DNA from 2 places in the Streptomyces sp. NPDC059866 genome. Region 2 is predicted to be linked to the other one. Evidence: predicted binding sites of a transcription regulator. Region 2 holds the regulator's gene; the other holds the start of a gene.
The links. Region 2 encodes HspR, which represses chaperone genes until heat shock. Its sites were predicted from a motif close to TTGAGNNNNNNNNNCTCAA; they were not measured.
Positions count from the first base shown of each region.

Region 1 (10,093 bases), on a different contig from region 2:
GACCGTGACGCCGGTGAAGTCGTCCATCGTCAGCTTGTTGTCGCGGGCGCGGCGGACGATGTCCTCGTAGGCCTGCCAGAACTCGAAGAAGTTCAGCGTCTCGGCCTTCTTGATCGCCGCGACGACCAGCTGGCGGTCGCCGTTGGGCTTGACCAGGTCGATGGCGAGGCCGAGGTTGATGTGCGGCGGCTTGACGAGGGTCGGCTTGCCGTCCTTCTCGCCGAACGACCAGTTCATCGACGGCATGGCCTTGATGGCCTGCACCATCGCGTAGCCGATCAGGTGCGTGAAGGAGATCTTCCCGCCCCGGGCCCGCTTGAGGTGGTTGTTGATGACGATGCGGTTGTCGAAGAGCAGCTTCACCGGGACCGCGCGCACGGACGTGGCCGTGGGCAGCTCCAGGGAGGCGTTCATGTTCTTCGCGACGGCCGCGGCAGGGCCGCGCAGCGTGATCAGCTCGGGGCCCTCCGGCGCCGTCGGCGCGGCGGCGGGCTCGGCCTTTGCCTTCGGCTTGGCGGCCGGGGCCGGGGCCGCGGCCTTCGCCGGAGCCGGGGCGGGCGCGGCGGCCGGCTTCGGGGCGGCGGGAGCGGCCGGGGCGGCCGGAGCTGCCTGCTGGACCGGGGCCGCGGGAGCTGCCTGGGCCGGGGCCGGCGTCTGAGCCGTGGTGGTGGTCTCCGCAGCCGCGGTACCCGCCGGAGCCGGGGCGGACGGGGCCCCCGGCTTGTAGTCGGCGAAGAAGTCCCACCAGGCGCGGTCTACCGAATTCGGGTCCTGGAGGTACTGCTGATAGATCTCGTCGACGAGCCACTCGTTGGGACCGAACGCGGCAGCGGGGTTCTTGCCCGCTTGATCGGCGTCGGTCGAGATGCTCGATGCGTTACTGGGGGACTGTGGCGACACGGCGGCAACCGCCCTCTTCCGCTTCACAAGGTGATGGACAGCGGGAATCAAGGCTACGCCTCCATGACCGAGAAGGTCAGGCCGGGCCCGTTCATCGTCGCGTAAGTCACATCTGAGCAGGTGTTTCGGGGATGGAAATGGCGGGAAACAAGCGTGGTTCCGGTGTGAAAGGGGTGCACTGACCCGGGCCCGGCGCATACGAGACGCGGGCCTTCGCCTGATCACACGTGTCCTGCAGTGCGGACGCCTGTGGATCTTGTGGCTCCGCTTCGAACTTTACGTCAACTTGGCACGGATGGCAGTCCCGGAAGGGTGATGAGGATCCGGCAGCCCCGCTCGGATTCGGCCACACCGATCTTGCCGCCGTGCAGATCCACCGCCCAGCGGGCGATCGCCAGGCCGAGGCCCGTGCCGCCGTCGCTGCCCGGACCGTGCGGCCGGTTGACGGCACCCCGGTTGAACCGCTCGAAGACCCGGTGCCACTCCGACCGCGGAATGCCCGGACCCTCGTCCAGGACCTCGAGCTCCAGCGACTGGGGCAGCGCCCCGCGCCGCGCCTTCACCGTGACCCGGCCGTGCGGCGGGCTGTGCTTGACCGCGTTGTCGATCAGGTTGGCGACGACCTGGTGGATCCGCTCCGGGTCGGCGTGCGCGGTCAGCTCCGGCGGGGACACGTCGAGGTGCAGATGGACGTCCGTACGGGTGTGACTGCCGGAGCCGGAGGCGATGCCCGCCCGCGCGGAGGCGACCATGTTGGCCTCCTTCAGCACCCCGGACAGATACGGCCACACCTCGAACCGCCGCATCTTCAGCGGTACGACGCCGTTGTCCAGACGCGACAGGTCGAGGAGCGTCTCCACGAGACGTCCCAGCCGCTCCGTCTGTTTCAGGGCCGTCCGCATGGTCTCCGGGTCGGCCTCCGTGACGCCGTCCACGATGTTCTCCAGGACCGCGCGCAACCCGGCGATCGGTGTGCGCAGCTCGTGCGAGACGTTGGCGACCAGCTCCTTGCGCTGGTTGTCCTGGGCCTCCAGGTCGTCGGCCATGCGGTTGATCGTGACGGCCAGGTCGCCCAGCTCGTCCCACCGGTTCTCACGGACCCGCCGGGTGTAGTCGCCGTGCGAGATGGAGCGGGCCACCGCGTTCATCTCGTCCAGCGGTGCGGTGAGCGAATGCGCCACGAACTGCGTGATCAGCAGGGTGGCGATCATCGAGAAGACCGTGATGAAGCGCAGCTCGGTCTCGGTGCGCACCGCGATCATCAGCAGCCCGGTGGTGATCAGCACCGAGATGACGACCAGCGCACCCAACTTGGTCTTGATCGAGAACGGGCGTACGCCGCCCCAGGGCTCCCCGGGGCTCCTCCGTGCGGCCGGCCGCCCCTCGCTCATGGCGTCGGTGTCTCCAGGGCGTAGCCCACGCCGTGCACCGTGCGGATCCGCTCGGCGCCGATCTTCCGCCGCAGCGCCTTGATGTGGCTGTCGACGGTACGGGTGCCGGAGGCGTCCGCCCAGTCCCACACCTCGGCCAGCAGCTGCTCACGCGAGAGCACCGCGCGCGGCGTGTTCGCCAGGCAGACCAGCAGGTCGAACTCGGTGGGCGTCAGATGCACGTCCTCGCTGCGCACCCGGACCCGGCGCTGTGCGTGGTCGATCTCCAGCTCGCCCAGGCGCAGGATGCCGGTGCGCGGAGTGGCGGCCGCGACCGCGGCCCGCTCGACCCGGCGCAGCAGCACATGCACGCGCGCGGCCAGCTCCCGGATCGAGAACGGCTTGGTCATGTAGTCGTCGGCGCCGACGCCGAGACCCACCAGCATGTCGGTCTCGTCGTCGCGCGCGGTGAGCATCAGTACCGGCACCGGCCGCTGGGCCTGCACCCGTCGGCAGACCTCCAGGCCGTCGAAGCCCGGCAGCATGATGTCGAGAATCAGCAGGTCGGGCTGCCAGGCCTCGGCCGTGTCGACGGCGGCCGGGCCGTCACTGGCCGTCTGTACGAGAAATCCCTCGGCGCGCAGGCGGGCCGCGATGGCGTCGACGATCGTCGCGTCGTCCTCGACCACCAGCACCCGGCGCTGTGCGCCCGGGGTGGTCGCCGCCGTGCCGTTGTGGGAGGTGTGTGTCTGCTCCATCGCCCGCCCCTGAAGTGTGCTTTCCGGAATCCGTGGGGTGATCCCATGACTGCGATTGACGCTTGAATGATCGGCGTCAGGGATGCAGCGTACGGGGAGTCACCGCAGCTCGGCTATCCAGGTCGTACGCCGAGATGCACGGCGTCCGGAACGCCCCGGGCAACGGGGATCTCTTCGGTACGCACACACCGGAAACCGGCATTCCGCAAGGATCCTTCAAATTCCGGGGAGGGCTGCGCCGACCACACGGCGAGCACGCCGCCGGGTCTCAACACCCTTGCGCAGCTTGCCAGTCCGGCCGCGGAGTACAGCCCGTCGTTCCTCTCCGTGACGGTCCAGCCGGGCCCGTTGTCGATGTCCAGGCACAGCGCGTCGAACGTGGCGGAAGTCTCATTGACGAAGTCGATCAGATCCGCTTCGACGATCTCCGTACGGCTGTCGGCGAGGGCCTCGCGGGACAGCTCGGCGAGCGGTCCGTCGCGGTGCCAGTCGATGACGGCACGCTCGCGCTCGATCACCGTGATCCGGCCCCAGTGCGGGTTCGCGGCGGCGTGTGCGAGCGAGAATCCGACGCCGAGACCGCCGATCAGCACCGCGGGCGCCGCCCGGCCGTCCAGGGCGTTCAGGGCCGCGTCGACCAGCCGTCGCTCCGATCGTCCGTCGGAGGTGTCCATCAGGAAACAGCCGTTGACGATGATCTGCAGCAGGGCGCCGTGCCGGCGCAGCACGACCTCGCCCGAGGGGCCCTCACGACGGTCCAGGACTTCGGGGATGTCGTAGGTGGTGGCCATCTGCCCATCCTGGCACTTCTCTGACGGCATGTTGCCGGAATGACGGAGGGGAGTAGCCCGGCCCCCGGCGGTGTTGACACAGGGGCGGCACAGCGGCCCGGGAGTGATCGCTCAGAGCGAACGGGCCGGGGGAACATTCGGCGGCTCCCACGCATTGAGTCGGCATAGCTCAACTTGACTGCCTAAGGGGAGATCATGGCTGCTGAGTCCACGCCGTTCACTTCGCTCACCCTGCCCGTGCTGCCGCTCGACAGTGAGGTCGTGCTGCCCGGGATGGTGGTCCCCCTGGACCTGAGCGATGCCGAAGTGCGGGCCGCGGTGGAGGCGGCGCAGGCCGCTGCCCGGTCCGAGCTCGGAAAGCCCAAGGTCCTGCTGGTGCCCCGGATCGACGGGACGTACGCGAGCACCGGTGTGCTCGGCACCGTCGAGCAGGTCGGGCGGCTCGCCGACGGCGACCCCGGCGCCCTGATCCGGGGGCGGAACAGGGTGCGGATCGGCGCCGGGACGACCGGGCCGGGTGCCGCGCTGTGGGTCGAGGGGACCAGGGCCGACGAGAGTCTCCCGGAGCCGCTGCCCGGGCACGTCACCGAACTGGTCAAGGAGTACAAGGCCCTCGCGACCGACTGGCTGAAGAAGCGCGGCGCATGGCAGGTCGTCGACCGTGTGCAGGCCATCGACGACGTGTCCGCCCTGGCCGACAACTCGGGGTACTCGCCCTTCCTGACCCTCGATCAGAAGATCGAGCTGCTGGAGACCGGCGACCCCGTCGACCGGCTGAAGCTCGCCACCCAGCAGCTGCGCGACCACCTCGCCGAGCAGGACGTCGCCGAAACCATCGCCAAGGACGTCCAGGAGGGCGTCGACAAGCAGCAGCGCGAGTTCCTGCTGCGACGGCAGCTGGAGGCCGTACGCAAGGAACTGCGCGAGCTGAACGGCGAGAAGGACGGCGAGGAGTCCGACGACTACCGCGCCCGCGTAGAGGCCGCCGACCTGCCCGAGACGGTCCGCGAGGCCGCCCTCAAGGAGGTCGACAAGCTGGAGCGGTCCAGCGACCAGTCGCCGGAGGGCTCGTGGATCCGGACCTGGCTCGACACGGTGCTCGAACTGCCGTGGAACGAGCGGACCGAGGACGCGTACGACATCCAGGGCGCCAAGACGGTCCTGGACGCCGAGCACGCGGGCCTGGAGGACGTGAAGGAGCGGATCACCGAATACCTGGCGGTGCGCAAGCGCCGTACGGACCGGGGCCTGGGTGTCGTCGGCGGGCGGCGCGGAGGTGCCGTGCTCGCCCTCGTCGGGCCGCCCGGCGTCGGCAAGACGAGTCTCGGCGAGTCCGTCGCCCACGCCATGGGCCGCAAGTTCGTCCGCGTCGCCCTCGGCGGTGTCCGCGACGAGGCCGAGATCCGCGGTCACCGGCGTACGTACGTCGGTGCGCTGCCCGGCCGTATCGTCCGCGCCATCAAGGAGGCCGGGTCGATGAACCCGGTCGTGCTCCTGGACGAGATCGACAAGGTCGGCTCCGACTTCCGCGGCGACCCGGCCGCGGCGCTCCTCGAAGTGCTCGACCCGGCGCAGAACCACACCTTCCGCGACCACTACCTGGAAGTCGAACTCGACCTGTCCGACGTCGTCTTCCTCGCCACCGCCAACGTCCTGGAGGCCATCCCGGAGGCCCTGCTCGACCGTATGGAGCTGGTCCGGCTCGACGGCTACACCGAGGACGAGAAGATCGTCATCGCCCGTGACCACCTGCTCCCGCGCCAGCTGGAGCGGGCCGGCCTGGACAAGGACGAGGTCGTCATCGACGAGGGCGCGCTGCGCAAGCTCGCCGGCGAGTACACGCGCGAGGCGGGCGTCCGCAACCTCGAGCGGTCCATCGCACGGCTGCTGCGCAAGGTCGCGGCACAGCACGAACTGGGTGAGCGGGAGCTGCCGTTCACGATCGGGGACGGTGACCTGCGGGGTCTGATCGGACGACCGCACCACGTACCCGAGTCGGCCCAGGACCCGGCCGAACGGCGCACGGCGGTACCGGGCGTGGCGACAGGCCTCGCGGTCACGGGGGCGGGCGGTGACGTGCTGTACGTCGAGGCGTCGCTGTCCGACCCGGAGACGGGGGCGGCGGGCCTGACGCTGACCGGACAGCTGGGTGACGTGATGAAGGAGTCGGCGCAGATCGCGCTGAGCTTCCTGCGCAGCCGCGGTGCCGAGCTGGAACTCCCGGTCGCCGACCTGAAGGACCGGGGCGTGCACATCCACTTCCCGGCGGGTGCGGTGCCGAAGGACGGCCCGAGCGCGGGCATCACGATGACGACGGCACTGGCGTCACTGCTGTCCGGCCGCCTGGTCCGTACGGACGTGGCGATGACCGGCGAGGTCTCGCTGACCGGCCGCGTCCTGCCGATCGGCGGTGTGAAGCAGAAGCTGCTCGCCGCGCACCGTGCGGGTGTCACCACCGTGATCATCCCCAAGCGCAACGAGCCCGACCTGGACGACGTCCCGGCCGAGGTGCTGGACAAGCTCGACGTCCACGCCGTCACCGACGTCCGCCAGGTCCTCGAACTGGCCCTGTCGCCGGCCACGAACGGCGCGGAGTCGGAGGTTCCGGTCGCGGCGTGACGGACGTGACCGGATGGGCAAGGCCCGGGTCCCGTGAGGGAGGCCCGGGCCTTCGCCATGAGTGCGTATTAACCACCTTTACCCCTTGTGCTGTCAAGTCACGAATTTTCGTAACGTGACCCTTTTATGCGGTTCCGGCCTACTTGAAGTGCGGTTTCACCGGAAACACCGGAGAACGAGAAGGCTCCTCGGAAGCAGGAGAAACTCATGACTCGCACCAAGGGAAGCAAACAGGAAATCCGCCAGAAGCGCGGAATCCGTGTCGCGGCCGTCGCGGCTTCGGGTGTGGTGGCCGCCGGAGGGATCATCCTCCCGGCGAGTGCGGCCTCGGCATCCTCGATGCCCGGATCGCCGACCGTGAGCACGGTCGCCACGCAAGGCGACCACGGGCACAAGTACTGGCACTGCACGTGGCACAAGCACCACAAGTTCGGGCAGTGGCACAAGCACTGCAAGTGGTACAAGCACCACGACCACGACTGGTGGAACGACGACCGCGACCACCGCTGGTGGAACGACGACCGTGACCACCGCTGGTGGAACGACGACCGCGACCACCGCTGGTGGAACGACGACGACGATCATGACTGGAAGGACAGGCACGATCACGACTGGAAGGACAGGCACGATTACGACTGGTAACGGCGGCGACGTCGGCTGATCCCGACAGAGCCACGCCGCGAACCGAACCGCACCGACTCGCTGCCCCGCCGGCCCTCCACCGGCGGGGCAGCGGCAGTGCGTCGTCGGCCTGACCGGGGGAGGGAAGGGCTCCGGACGCTGCCGTTGGTCTACGCCTGCGAAATACTGAGAGAGCTGCGGCAATGGCCGGTGGCTGGCGGGAACTTTCAGGATCGGGAAACCGGATCAGGGGACTGACGTGCACGTGGACGGAAACGGCGACGGACATCGCGGCGGAAGCGGCGCGTCGCCGACTGGTGTGGACCAGGAGTTCCTGGCCCTGGAACGCGAGCTGACCGTGTTCCTGCGGCGGGCCCGCGCCAACCAGGGCGAGATGGCCCGCGAGGTCCATCCGGACCTGGAGTCGGCCGCGTACGGACTCCTCGTGCGGCTGGACGAGTGCGGCGCGCAGCGGGCCACCGAGCTCGCGGCCTACATCGGCGTCGGCAAGGCCACCATGTCCCGCCAGCTCCGCGCCCTCGACGAGCTGGGGCTGGTGGCCCGCGAACCCGATCCGGCGGACGGCCGCGCCTGGCTGGTGCACCTCACCGACGAGGGGCGGACGCGGGTGCAGCGGGTCCGGGAGGCCCGCCGGGCGCGGTACGTCCGCAAGCTCGCCCACTGGGACCGCCGCGAGGTGGCCGAACTCGCCCGGCTGTTGCACCAGTTGAACACCGGGATGGAGAAGTAGCCGGTCAGAGCTCCGCGTAGACGGCCGTCGCGTCGTCGTGGGTCTTGCTGCGGCCCAGATACGTCCGCTCCTCGCGGTCGGCGGCCTCGAGGGTGCGGACGCGGTCGATCAGCGCCTGCGCCCCCTTCTTGCGTACGAAGGTGAAGAGGTCCGTCCAGTCGCCCTCCCGGAACTTCTCCGTCCACCGGGTCGCCCCGTCCGTCAGTGCCGCCAGGGCGCGGACCTCGCTGCGCGGCAGGACCCCGGTCACCGCCCGTGCGGCCACCGAGGGATCCGCGGCGGCCGTGAAGAAGCCGCCCTCCTTGTTGCGGACGGTGGCGTCCACCAGGGCGTCGGTGGCCAGGCTCGCGCGGGGGAGGCGGGACAGGCGGTCGTCGAGGTACGGCGTGACCGTGCCGTCGGGGGACTCGACGAGAAGGGCCGAGTCGGCGAGGACCAGATACTCGACGGTCGCCGGGGACCAGCGGGCGAGGACCACGGTCGCCTGCGGGGTGCGCGGGTGAGAAAGCTCACAGGTTTCGGCATGGGACTCGGCCGTACGCGCTATGGCGCGGGCCAGGGCGTCGGACAGGGGAACATCCGGGAGTGAAACGGTCAGTTCGGTCAGCGCCCCGCCGAGCCGGGCGGTGTACCAGTGAACGGAATGCAGACAGCCTGTCCCGCCCCTCGGCGGGGTCACTCCGTCCAGCACCACGAGCGAACCGCCCTGTCCGCAGGCGGGAAGTCCGACACCGGCGAAGTCCTCGTTGGGGCGGGCCGGATCAGCCGGCTCCGAAACCAGTTCTGTGCGCATCCGGCCAGTCTGCACGAGCCCTTCACAAGGTCCGCGAAAGGGTGCCATCGCTCGCCGGATCGTCGTACCGTCGCAGGTCAGGCGCCGGGTTTGGGATGGAATGGCGGACTCCGGGAAGGCGTGGCGGCGAATAGTGCCAAAGCCCGCCGCCCACGTCCAACCGGCCCGCCGCGCGGGGCTGTCGCACACGCCGGAGGAACTTGCCCGCCAACTCCCCTCCGATGTTCACTCCTTCGGGTGGCGGGTCAGGTGATGGGCGACCACTGACCACCGGCACTGGGAGGGTCGGGGACCGGAACCGCACCGGGTGTGCACACCAGTTGACGGAGCGTCGCCCGGGCCCATGGGTACACGAGTCAGGAATGCGAGCACCGGTGCAGAAGAAGAGGCCTCGGCGCACAGGCAAGCAGACGGCCTCCGAGGGGGGCGCGGAGCGCACCCCTGTCGGCAGGGGCCGCCCGACCCACGTACGCAACCGGCTGATCGTGGCCGTGGCCGTGGTGGCCGCCGCCATCGCCGGGGCCGGCGCCCCCTCGGTCATCGCCGCCTCCGGGCAGCTGAGCGACAGCCAGGACCTGGTGACGCTGGCCGGGCAGACCCGGGACGCCCTCGTCCTGGCCCACTCCCTTGCCGACGAACGCGACGAGGTCACCTCCTACGTCGCGGCCGGCCGCCCCAAGTCCAAGGCGCCCTCCGAGCAGCGCAGCGCCCGGGTCGACCGGCAGGTCGAGGAGCTGCGCGCGAACACCGACACCCCCGCCTCGCTGCGGGCGGACCTCGATGACATCGCGACCGTACGCAGAGCGGCGCTCACCGGAAAGAGCACCGCTCTCGAAGCGCACGAGGCCTACTCCGACGCCATCGGCGAACTCCACCGGCTCGCCGAGGAACTGGCCGAACAGTTCCCGCCCCGCGCAGGCTCCGGAGCGCACGCCCTCGCCGAGCTCGACACCGCCGTCCAGCAGGCCGCCGTCACCCGCGGACTGCTCCTCGCCGCCCTCAACGTGCCGCGTACCACCCAGACGGTCATCGATCCCGTCACCGGCCTGCCGACGGAGACCGTCGTCTCCTCCGACGCCGACACCAAGCAGCGCGCCGCCCTCACCGCCGCCGCCCTGCAGGCCCGGCTGCGCTCCGACGCCGCCCTCGCCGACTTCCACGACACCGCGACCAAGGCCGCCCGCTCCTCGTACGACTCCACGGTCACCGGCCCCGAGGTCAACGCCGCCGACCAGTACCTCGCCGCCCTCACCGACCAGCCCACCCTCTCCGACCGCGAACTCGCCACCGACGCAGGCAAGCTGGACGCCGCCCTCTCCGCCCGCGTCGACACCATGCGCGGCGTCGAGTCCGCCCTCTACGAGCGTCGCATCAAGGACCTCGAGACGCTGCGCGACGACGATGTCACCGAGCTGGAGATCCGCATCGCGATCCTCGGCGCCCTGATACTCCTCGCCGTCGGTGTCGCCACCGGCCTGGCCCGCAGCCTC
Region 1 is NZ_JBHWJT010000012.1:214,517-224,609, forward strand. Features, by position in the region: gene ACFV7R_RS20420 (multifunctional oxoglutarate decarboxylase/oxoglutarate dehydrogenase thiamine pyrophosphate-binding subunit/dihydrolipoyllysine-residue succinyltransferase subunit) at 1-900, opposite strand, end outside; gene ACFV7R_RS20425 (ATP-binding protein) at 1,182-2,291, opposite strand; gene ACFV7R_RS20430 (response regulator transcription factor) at 2,288-3,028, opposite strand; gene ACFV7R_RS20435 (spermidine synthase) at 3,142-3,819, opposite strand; gene lon (endopeptidase La) at 4,015-6,438, shown strand; gene ACFV7R_RS20445 (hypothetical protein) at 6,646-7,080, shown strand; gene ACFV7R_RS20450 (MarR family winged helix-turn-helix transcriptional regulator) at 7,319-7,810, shown strand; gene ACFV7R_RS20455 (protein phosphatase 2C domain-containing protein) at 7,815-8,603, opposite strand; gene ACFV7R_RS20460 (nitrate- and nitrite sensing domain-containing protein) at 8,966-10,093, shown strand, end outside.
Region 1: lon (endopeptidase La) is a predicted target of HspR. The motif match lies at 3,974-3,992, and genes of this name have one in related genera.

Region 2 (10,093 bases):
CTGGGCGAGGGCCTTCTCCGCACCGGCGCGTACGGCTGCCTGATCGGCGTCGACGGCGGCCAGCAGGTCGGTGATGTTCTCGTTGTCCTGCCCCTGGAGCAGAGCAAGAAGCAGGTGAGCGGGGGTGAGGTCAGGGTGCCCCTCGGTCACGGCCCGGTTGCCGGCGGCATTGATCGCGTCCCGGCTCCGGTTGGTCAGCTCGGCGTCCACGGTATCCGTTCTCCTCCTTGCGTGAGCTTCGGTGCCACGTCTCCCAGTACTGACTCGGGCAACGTACACAAAGTTGAGTCTATTCCACTCAAGGGCGAGTCGGGAGGCCTCCAGCGGCTAGGTTGCGGGCTTGTGGCGAACACCTATTCCGTTGATCCGGGCGATCCGGACCCTTCGTATCTCACCTTCTGGCGGGAACGGCACCTGTGCACCCTGACGACCCTGCGTCCGGACGGCACCCCGCACGTGGTACCCGTCGGAGTGACATACGACCCGGACGCCCGGCTGGCTCGGGTGATCACGAACAAGACGAGCGCGAAGGTACGGCACGTCCTCGCGGCCGGCCCGGACGGGGCACGGGTGGCCGTGTGCCAGGTGGCCGGGCGGCGGTGGGCGACGCTGGAGGGCCGGGCCTTCGTGCGGACCGAGCCGGAGCGGATCGCGGAGGCCGAGCGGCGCTATGCGGAACGCTACGAACGGGCGCCGGGGCCCAATCCGTCCCGCGTGGTGATCGAGATCGAGCTGACGCGGGCACTGGGGCGGGGCTGAGCGGCGGGCGCGAAGGGGCCGGTTCCAGCCAGGCGCGGCGCGGGCGATGTCCGGAATTGTCCGTGAAAACTGCAGCGGCGTCACCGTGTTCAGGTCACGGTGACGCCGCTGCGGGGGGAAGCACCTGAGCGATCTGTTACGACGGGGGAATCGCGTCAGGCACTGCGGGGGGTGGCCGAGATGGTCATGGGGTCGGAGGGTTCCGACTCCGCCAGCCTGTGGTCACGCTGGTCAAGGTTCACAAAGATCATTCCGTACCGAATGGCACATCGCACGGGCTGCGGCGCCCCCCGAGGCCGCCGCAGACACCGGTACGCCCGTACGTCGCCGTCGTCGTCCCGGGTCACCACCACGGGCTCGCCGAAGACGGTCACCATCAGCGAGTCACCGTTGTGGGGGATGGCGGTGGCCAGGTCGATGAAGTGCCAGCCGGAGCGGTAGGCGGTGGCCATTTCCCGGCGGAAGGAGCGGTCGTCGGGTGGAGTAGTCATGTCAGTCCCAGACAGTGTCAGCCGGGACTGCGATGGCGTCCCCACCGCCGGAAGTCACACTGGACACCGCTGGCGCTGACCGCACACTGTCCGCCGACGCATCACTCTTCACGCTCGACAGGCCACTCAGCGTCCCGACGGCCACGACGGCGGAGAAGGCGGCGACAAGCACCGAGCGAAGCATTCTCTTACGCATAGTCGGCTTCGTCCTCACTTGAAGGTCCCCTCTTCCCCCGTGCGATAAGACGATGGCTCATTCAGGCACGTCATGGCCACACAATCGATGCATCATGTTCCTGCATGTTCAGGACCCTGGGGGGTGGAGATTTGGAAACAAATGGGACTAATGCGACGCATCCCCATGCGATGACCGAGCTGTGTGACGAAGGCGGTCGGCTCTACGCCAACGCTCTCCGTACCGGACGTATCGCCCGCACGGATGTTGAATCCGCCCCCTGCCTGATGGACTTCGCCCTCCTCCATCCTGATCCGGACGACCCGAACTGGCTGGTACCCCTTCCGCCGTCGGTCGCCCTGGCCCAGCGACTCAATCCCATAGAGCGCGAGATCACCGAGCGCAGGCGCATGTCGATCGAGCTGGCAGACGCCTTCGAGCCGTTCATGGCCCTCAGCGCCCAGCAGGTGACGCCGGCTCACTCGATCACGGTCCTCGAGGGCCTCGACCGGATCAACTCCGCTCTCGACCTGGCCACAGCCCAGTGCCAGGTCGAAGTGCTCACGGTTCAGCCGAGTCGTGGCCGGCGTCCCGAGAACAGGCTCATCGAGGGGCTGGAACGCGACAGGACACTCACCGAGCGGGGAGTGCGGATCCGGACCCTCTACCAGCACACTGCACGGCACAGTCCGGAGCGGCTGGCCTACATGGAACAGTTCACCGACGGGAAGGCGGAGTACCGCACGATCGACGAGTTGGTCGAGCGGCTCATCATCTGCGACGAGACCGTCGCCTTCATCCCGGTCCGCGACGACCGGCAGGTCGCATTGGAGCTTCGGCACCCGGGGCTCGTCCGCTACCTGATCCAGGTCTTCGAGTTCATGTGGAACCGCGCCGTCCCGCTGAGCGCCGGCGCCCCCTACGAAACCGCCCCCGACGGCATCACCGACATCCAGCACTCCATCGCCAAGCTGCTTGTGGAGGGCCACGTGGACGAGGCCATAGCTCGTCGGCTGGGCATGAACGTACGCACCTGCCGCGCTCACATAGCCAAACTGGCGTCATCCCTGGGCAGCGGCAGCCGTGCCCAACTCGGCTATCTCATCGCACAGTCAGGGATCCTCAAGCAGGAGGGACCCAACGGCTGACGGCGCCGGGCCACCTCATCGCGCAGTCGGGGATCCTTGATCAGGAAGGCTGATCGCGGCCTTCGCCGGTTCGACGGGGCGTGGTGGCCCGTCCAGACCCACCTGGGCGATGCGTACGCCCAGCTGCGTCCGGCTCGCCGCCCCCAGCGTCTCGGACAGCCGCGCAATGTGCGCCCGGCACGTACGGACGCTGATCCCGAGCCGCTCCGCGATCACCGCGTCCTGGTGGCCCTCCGCCAGGAGTGCCGCGATGGACTGCTCGCGGTGGGAGATGCCCTCGATGCCGGTGTCGGGGAGAGGGGCGGTCAGGGGGATCGCGAGGCGCCACAGGCGGTCGAAGACCGTCACCAGGTACTCGACGAGCGCGGGGTGACGCAGCTCCAGCGCCATCGTGCGGTCGGCGTTCGCGGGGATGAAGGCGACCGTGCGGTCGAAGAGGATCAGCCGGTCGATGACCTCGTCCAGGGTGCGCGCCTGAACCGCGTCGCCCATCAGGTCGAGGTAGTTCAGCAGGCCCTGCCCGTGCCGGGCCACATGGTTGTACAGGTCGCGCATGCGCACGCCCCGGCCGCGCAGCGCGAGCGCCCGGTGCAGACCCTCGGAGAGCTCGTGCTCGCGCCGGATGCCGCCGGGCTGGACGGTGAGGACCTCCGTCGTGCACTCCTCGGTCGCCTTGTCCAGGGCCGCCTGGATGCGGGAGGAGCCGTCCAGGACCCGGATGGCGGTGCCCTCGCCGGCTCCCGCCGTGGACGTGCGCCCGCCGAGACCGGCGTACCACTCGAAGGCCGTGACCGCCGAGCCCATCCGCCGCTGGCTGGCGCTGATCTCGTCGTACACCCCGCGCAGCAGCCGGGTCATGACCTCCTGCGGCGAGGTCGGCACCAGCCAGTCCATGTCGTCGGGGTCGGGGTGCAGCAGGGCGAGTTCCAGCAAGCAGGGCACCGCGTCGGCATCGCGGCGCGACACGCGTCCCCGCCGCACGGCCCGGGAATACACACGATCCCCGGCCTCGCACAGTCGGTCAGCACCATGTGGATGCTCGTCCGTCCCGTGCCCGGCCATGGCCCATCCCACCCCCGGTTCCAGCGTCTTCCGCAGCGCAACTATGCGCGGACGGGACCTGCTCCGCAACACGGCTCACTCCCCGATGACCGAGGGAAACCACCGGTATGGCCGGGTTCGCCCCCACCCCAGGCTGTTCCGTTGCAACAACCTGCAACCGCCGAAGGGGGCTCGCGCCGACGACGCGAGCCCCCTTCTGTACAGGACTGTGCCGGGCTACTTGAGCCCGATGGCCGTGCACGCCGCCTTGTACTCGGCGGTGCAGATCTCCGAGACCTTGTAGATGCCGTCCGCGACGACCGTGTCCTTGATGTTCTCCTGGGTCAGGGCGGTGACGGTGACGAGCTGGGCGGGGATGTCCTTGTCCGTGGGGCTGTCGACCCTGTCGCGGGTGAGGGCGTCGAACTGGATGTCCTTGCCCTGGACCTTGGCCACGGCCATCTCGGCGGCGGCCTCGGCCTCCTGCGGGTAGGACTTGTACACGCTCATGAACTGCTCGCCGGTGACGATCCGCTGCACGGCCACGAGCTCGGCGTCCTGTCCGGTGATCGGCGGCAGCTTGGTCACCCCGGCGGCCTCCAGGGCCTCGATGACGCCGCCGGCCATGCCGTCGTTGGCGGCGTAGACGGCGACGATGTTGTCCTTGCCGATCGCCTCGATGGCCTCCGCCATGTTGGCCTGGGCGTTCTCCGGCTTCCAGTCCTTGGTGTCGAAGGACCGGGCGATGGTCACATTGCCGTTCAGCTCGGACAGCGCGCCCTGCTTGAACTGCTTGGCGTTGGGGTCGGTGGGCGAGCCGTTCATCATGACGATCTTGTCGGAGGTGTCGATGTCGCTGCCGAGCGCCTCGAGGAGAGAGCGGCCCTGGACCTCGCCGACGAGTTCGTTGTCGAAGGAGATGTACGCGTCGATGGGACCCTCGGCGAGCCGGTCGTAGGCGATGACCGGAATACCCGCTTCCTTGGCCTTTTCGACGCTGCTCGCGATGGCGTGCGCATCGACGGCGTCCAGCAGGATGACGTCGACCCGGTCGTCGATCATCTTCTGGAGCTGGCCCGCCTGCCTGGTCGCGCTCGCGTCGGCGTTGGCGTACTGGACCTTGCCCTTGTTCTTGGTGAGGGCGGCGACCCGCTCCTTGATGATGGGGTAGTCGAACTTGTCGTAGCGCGTGTTGGCCTTCTCCGGGAGCAGCAGGCCCACGGTGACGTCGTTGCCCTTGGTCGGGCTCGCGTCGGCGCTGTCGCCCGTCGCGCCCAGCACGCCACAGCCTGCCAGCGACAGGGTCAACGACGATGCGACCACGGACATGGCGATACGACGACGCATACGGGAGCTCACTTCTACTGCCTTCCGGACATGGCCGCGACACTGCGACCCGGATGACTGGAAAGCCAACGCGGCGGCGCCCCCCAGCGTCAAGGGAAACTACTTAACGAGATGACAACATCACGTTCCGCTTAGCCCGTGAACACACCGCGAAACCCCCTCCCGACGCCCTTCACTTCCCCTCCATCCACGGGGAGTTGGAGCGTGAACGAAGATCCGTACAACCAACTACTTTCGGCCTACTACGTTGTCGCCGTGGACGGCGCGGGCGCCGAGTCGGTGCCCTCCGGTCAGGCAACCGTCGACCGCCTCACGCCCGCCACCGCGACCGGCCCGGCCGCACCGCAGCTGACGCTGGTCTCTGCGGGTGGCACGCGATTCCCCATCCAGGTCACGGCCAAGCCCGGAGCGGGTGACGAGGGACGGCTGCTGAAGGGGTACTCCTGGGAGGTCTCCGGCGCCTGCGGAGACAGCGGCACCCACTTGTCCACTACCGGCACCATCGAGTGGACACCGCCGTACAACGGCCCCTGCATGGCGACGGTGTTCGCCGTGGACGCCTACGGGCGCACGAGCGAGCAGAACTCCTCACTGGAGTTCATGGTCGACCGCTGACCTTCCTCCTGGTACTTCAGCCCCGCCTGGGCCCAGTGATCGCCTCGCCGATGACGAAGCCCTTGGCGGGGCCTTCGGGGACGGTGACGTCGGTGCCGTAGGGGACGCGGTGGATGTCCTCCCAGTCGGCCTTGTCCGGGCGGGGTCCGGTGAAGAGGGTGACGGCGCCCTGGCCGTCGTAGTCGTCGATGATGACGTACACCGGGATGCCGGCGCGGGCGTACTCGCGGCGCTTGCGGATGCGGTCGCGGTCCTGGTTGCGCTTGCCGGGGGAGGCAACTTCGACGATGAGGTGCACGGAGTCGGCCCTGACTCCCATGTCGTCCTCGTCCCCGCACGGTTCTGTGTCCTCCGGGGCGACGTACCCAGCTGTTCGTGTCGTATCACAGGTGGCACGACGGCCGCCCCGCCGCCGACCAGTGCGAGGGCTGCACCTTCTTCACCGGCCAGGTCCGCGAACTGTCCTGTCTGCACCAGCGCGACGTCGCCTTCGCCGTCCTCTGCCAGGGCCCCCACGCGGAGTCCGACCGCTGCCGCCGCTTCATGGGCTGGGAGATGCCCTGGTACTCCGTGCCCGCCGAGTCCCACGAACGGCTCGTCGCCGGCCGCGACGACGACCTCGGCGGCGCACCTCCCCGGCGGGCAACTCGGGCTGCTGCTCCTGACCGTTCATGGGACTGGCGCCGGGACAACCCGGACCAGTACTAGTCCCCCTTCCGCCCCGGCCCGGAGGGCGTCCAGTGTGGATCCCGACCGGTCTGCGCAAGCAGCCGCTCGAATGCCGAAGCGGTCTCCGCCACCGCCACCGGGTCCGCGAACACCCCCGTCGCCCGGGCGGTCGGCGCCAGTTCGGCGACCGTGCCGGTGAGCTGCTCCACCACCGCCTCCGCCGCTTCGTCCACCGGGTACTCCCGGCCGATGGCTCGCGCCAGGTCCCACACGTGCACGGTCAGATCGAGCAGCGCCATCGAGCCGACGAGCCGCGCCGGCATCTGCCACGCCCCAGCCGTGCCGTCCTCCGCGCCGGGTGCGGCCCAGGCCGCCACCAGCTTGTCCGTCTCGTCCGCGAACCGCTCACGCCAGTCCGGACCCGCGCCGACCCGGTCGGGCGTCGAGGAGAAATCCGACTCACCCTTGGCGGCCAGTTTCTGGAACTCGACGACCACCTGGAACAGATGGTTGACCAGGGACTTCACGTCGTAGTCGGCACACGGCGTGGGAGCGGCGAGCAGCTCGTCGGGAACCGCCCGGACCACCGGAACGGCCCGCTCCCGCGCCCTCGCCAGCAGATCACCCAGGGTGTGGCTCTTCGCTTCACCGCGTTTCGTGTCCATATCCAGACCGTAGGGACGCCCGGGACTGCCCTTCTTGAAGAAACGCGACGTACGATCCGGCCATGGCCGCACCCCGCCACGACTCCCGCGGGATCGTCGACCCCTCCGGGCTGCTGAACCGCGTGCGGTTCCGCCGCCACGAGCCCACCGAGCCGCTGCGCCGGTACGTCGAGTGGTACTGGCTCATCGACTGGGACCTGCCCGAGCCCTATGCCTCCCGCATCGTCCCGCACCCGGCCGTCAACCTCACCTTCCAGTGGGACGAGGACGAGGGTCCGCCGTACGGCGAGCTGACCGGCGTTGCGCTCGGCCTGTACACCAGGAAGCTGACCGGGCGGGGACGGGTGTGCGGGGCCAAGTTCCGGCCCGGTGGCTTCCGGCCGTACGCACCCGGCGAACCGGTGTCGCACTGGACCGGCCGCGCGTCGCCCGCCCAGGAGGTGTTCCAGCAGGCCACAGAGGACATCGCCCGGTCGGTCGTCACACCCGCCGACGACCGCGCCCGGGTGGCCGCCCTCGACGCCTTCCTGCTCTCCCTTCCCCACGCGCCCGATCCGCAGGCCGACCTCGCCATGGACCTCGTCCAGCGCATCCGCGCCGACCGCGCCGTGCGCCGCGTAGGCGACTTCGCCCGCGGCCAGGGACTGTCGGTGCGGGCGCTGCAGCGGCTCTTCTCGGCGTACGTCGGGGTCAGCCCCAAGTGGGTGATCCTCCGCTACCGCATCCACGAGGCCCTGGAACTCGCCGGCACCCGGCGCGACGTCGACTGGGCCGCGCTCGCCGCCGACCTCGGCTACGCCGACCAGGCCCATCTCGTACGGGACTTCACCACGACGGTGGGCGTGCCGCCGACGGCGTACGCGGCGGCCGCCTCGCCCCGGCGCGCTTCGGCCTGAACCTCTGACCCTCCCTTCCACGGTCATCTGTGAACCGGCCCCAAAGAACGCTTCGACATCGAGGCCCTCCGGCGGGAGCAAGCCGGAACTCGTCCAGCGCTACCGGGAAGTGGGCGCGGAGTTCCCCGTCCAGGGCTCGGAGGGCAGCGAAGGGGCCCGGAGAATCCTCCGGGCCCCTTCACGTACACGTACGCCTCAGTCCGACGACTGCTGCCGCTTCGGCCGCCACACCACCAACGCGCTGGTCTGCTGCACCTCCTGGTACGGCACCAGGTCGCGCCGGTACGAGGCGTGCACCGCGGCCTCGCGCTGCTGCATCGCCGCGGCGGCACCGTCGAGGGCGGCCTCCAGCTCGGCCACCCGGGACTGGAGGGCCGCGACCTGGTTCTCCAGTTCGATGATGCGCTTGATGCCGGCCAGATTGATGCCCTCGTCCTGCGACAACTGCTGGACGGTGCGCAGCAGTTCGATGTCGCGGGCCGAGTAGCGGCGGCCCCGGCCGGCCGTGCGGTCCGGAGACACCAGGCCCAGGCGGTCGTACTGGCGCAGTGTCTGCGGGTGCAGGCCGGACAGCTGGGCCGCCACCGAGATGACGTAGACCGGGGTCTCCTCGGTCAGCTCATACGGGTTGCGTCGACGGCCGTCCATCTGACTCATGCTCCCTTCGCGGCCTGGAACAGCTCCGCCCGCGGATCCTCGCCCGCGGTCGCCTCGCGATACGCCTCGAGTGCGTCACGAGCCTTCCCCGTCAGGTCCTTCGGGACACTTACCTCGACGGTGACCAGGAGGTCGCCGCGGGTGCCGTCCGTGCGGACCGCGCCCTTGCCCCGGGCCCGCATGGTGCGGCCGTTGGGCGTGCCCGGAGGCAGCTTCAGAGTGACCGGCGGGCCGCCCAGGGTGGGGACCCTGACCTCGCCGCCGAGGGCCGCCTCGGCGAACGTCACCGGGACGGTCACCGTCAGGTTGTCGCCCTTGCGGCCGAACACCGGGTGGGCGTCGACGTGCACGACGACATACAGGTCGCCCGCCGGACCGCCCCGCTCGCCCGGTGCGCCCTTGCCCCGCAGGCGGATGCGCTGGCCGTCCGACACCCCGGCGGGGATGCGGACCTGCATGGTGCGGGACGACTTCGCGCGGCCGCTGCCCTTGCAGACCTCGCAGGGGTTCTCCGCGATCAGACCGCGGCCCTTGCAGTCCGGGCACGGGTCGGTCAGGGAGAAGCCGCCGCCCGATCCGCGCGCCACCTGGCCGGTGCCGACGCAGGTCGGGCACACGCGCGGTGTGCCGTTCGCGTCGCCGGTGCCCGAACAGGCCTTGCACGGTGACTGGGAGGACATCCTGAGCGGCACCGTCGCGCCCTCGATCGCCTCGGTGAAGCTGAGGGTGACCTCGGACTCGATGTCCTGGCCGCGGCGCGGCTGCGTCCGCGTACCCGTGGTGCCGCCCCGGTTGAACAGGCCCCCGAAGACGTCACCGAGTCCGCCGCCGAAGCCGCCGGCCGCGCCCCCGCCCTGGGTACCGCCTCCGAAGAGGTCGCCCAGGTCGAAGTTGAACGAGCCGCCGCCCGCGCCGGGGCCCGGGCGGAAGCCACCGTTGCCGAACAGGGCGCGGGCCTCGTCGTACTCCTTGCGCTTCTTGGGGTCGCCGAGGATGTCGTTCGCCTCGGAGATCTCCTTGAAGCGCTCCTCGGCCTTGGCGTTGCCCTTGTTGGCGTCCGGGTGGTACTCGCGAGCGAGCTTGCGGTACGCCTTCTTGATCTCGGCCTCGGTGGCGTCCTTGGGGACGCCGAGGACCTTGTAGTAGTCCTTCTCGATGAAGTCCTTGGTGCTCATCCCCGACGTACCCCCTTCCCGTGGTTCCTCGTCAGTTCAACGTCAGCCCTCGTCCGGGCCACCGTTCTCCTTGTCGTCGCCCTCGGCCGATTCCTCGGCCTTCACCGTCTGCGCGCCCGGCTGCGGCTCGGCGACGGCCACCCGCGCGGGGCGGATGGTGCGCTCGCCGATGCGATACCCCGGCTGGAGGATCGCGACGCAGGTCGTCTCCGTGACGTCCGGCGCGTACGAGTGCATCAGGGCCTCGTGGATCGTCGGGTCGAAGGGCTCGCCCTCCTTGCCGAACTGCTGCAGGCCCATCTTGGCCGCCACGGTCTCCAGCGACTCGGCGACGGACTTGAAGCCGCCGACCAGCTCGCCGTGTTCCCGCGCCCGTCCGATGTCGTCGAGCACGGGCAGGAGCTCGGTCAGGAGGTTCGCGACGGCGATCTCCTTGACCGTGATCCGGTCACGCT
Region 2 is NZ_JBHWJT010000009.1:37,071-47,163, reverse strand. Features, by position in the region: gene clpB (ATP-dependent chaperone ClpB) at 1-210, opposite strand, end outside; gene ACFV7R_RS15790 (pyridoxamine 5'-phosphate oxidase family protein) at 343-759, shown strand; gene ACFV7R_RS15785 (hypothetical protein) at 915-1,250, opposite strand; gene ACFV7R_RS15780 (helix-turn-helix transcriptional regulator) at 1,617-2,573, shown strand; gene ACFV7R_RS15775 (response regulator transcription factor) at 2,589-3,635, opposite strand; gene ACFV7R_RS15770 (sugar ABC transporter substrate-binding protein) at 3,852-4,943, opposite strand; gene ACFV7R_RS15765 (hypothetical protein) at 5,166-5,576, shown strand; gene ACFV7R_RS15760 (Uma2 family endonuclease) at 5,593-5,895, opposite strand; gene ACFV7R_RS15755 (DUF899 family protein) at 5,952-6,284, shown strand; gene ACFV7R_RS15750 (TIGR03086 family metal-binding protein) at 6,281-6,910, opposite strand; gene ACFV7R_RS15745 (DUF6597 domain-containing transcriptional factor) at 6,973-7,806, shown strand; gene ACFV7R_RS15740 (heat shock protein transcriptional repressor HspR) at 8,002-8,454, opposite strand; gene dnaJ (molecular chaperone DnaJ) at 8,460-9,638, opposite strand; gene grpE (nucleotide exchange factor GrpE) at 9,681-10,093, opposite strand, start outside.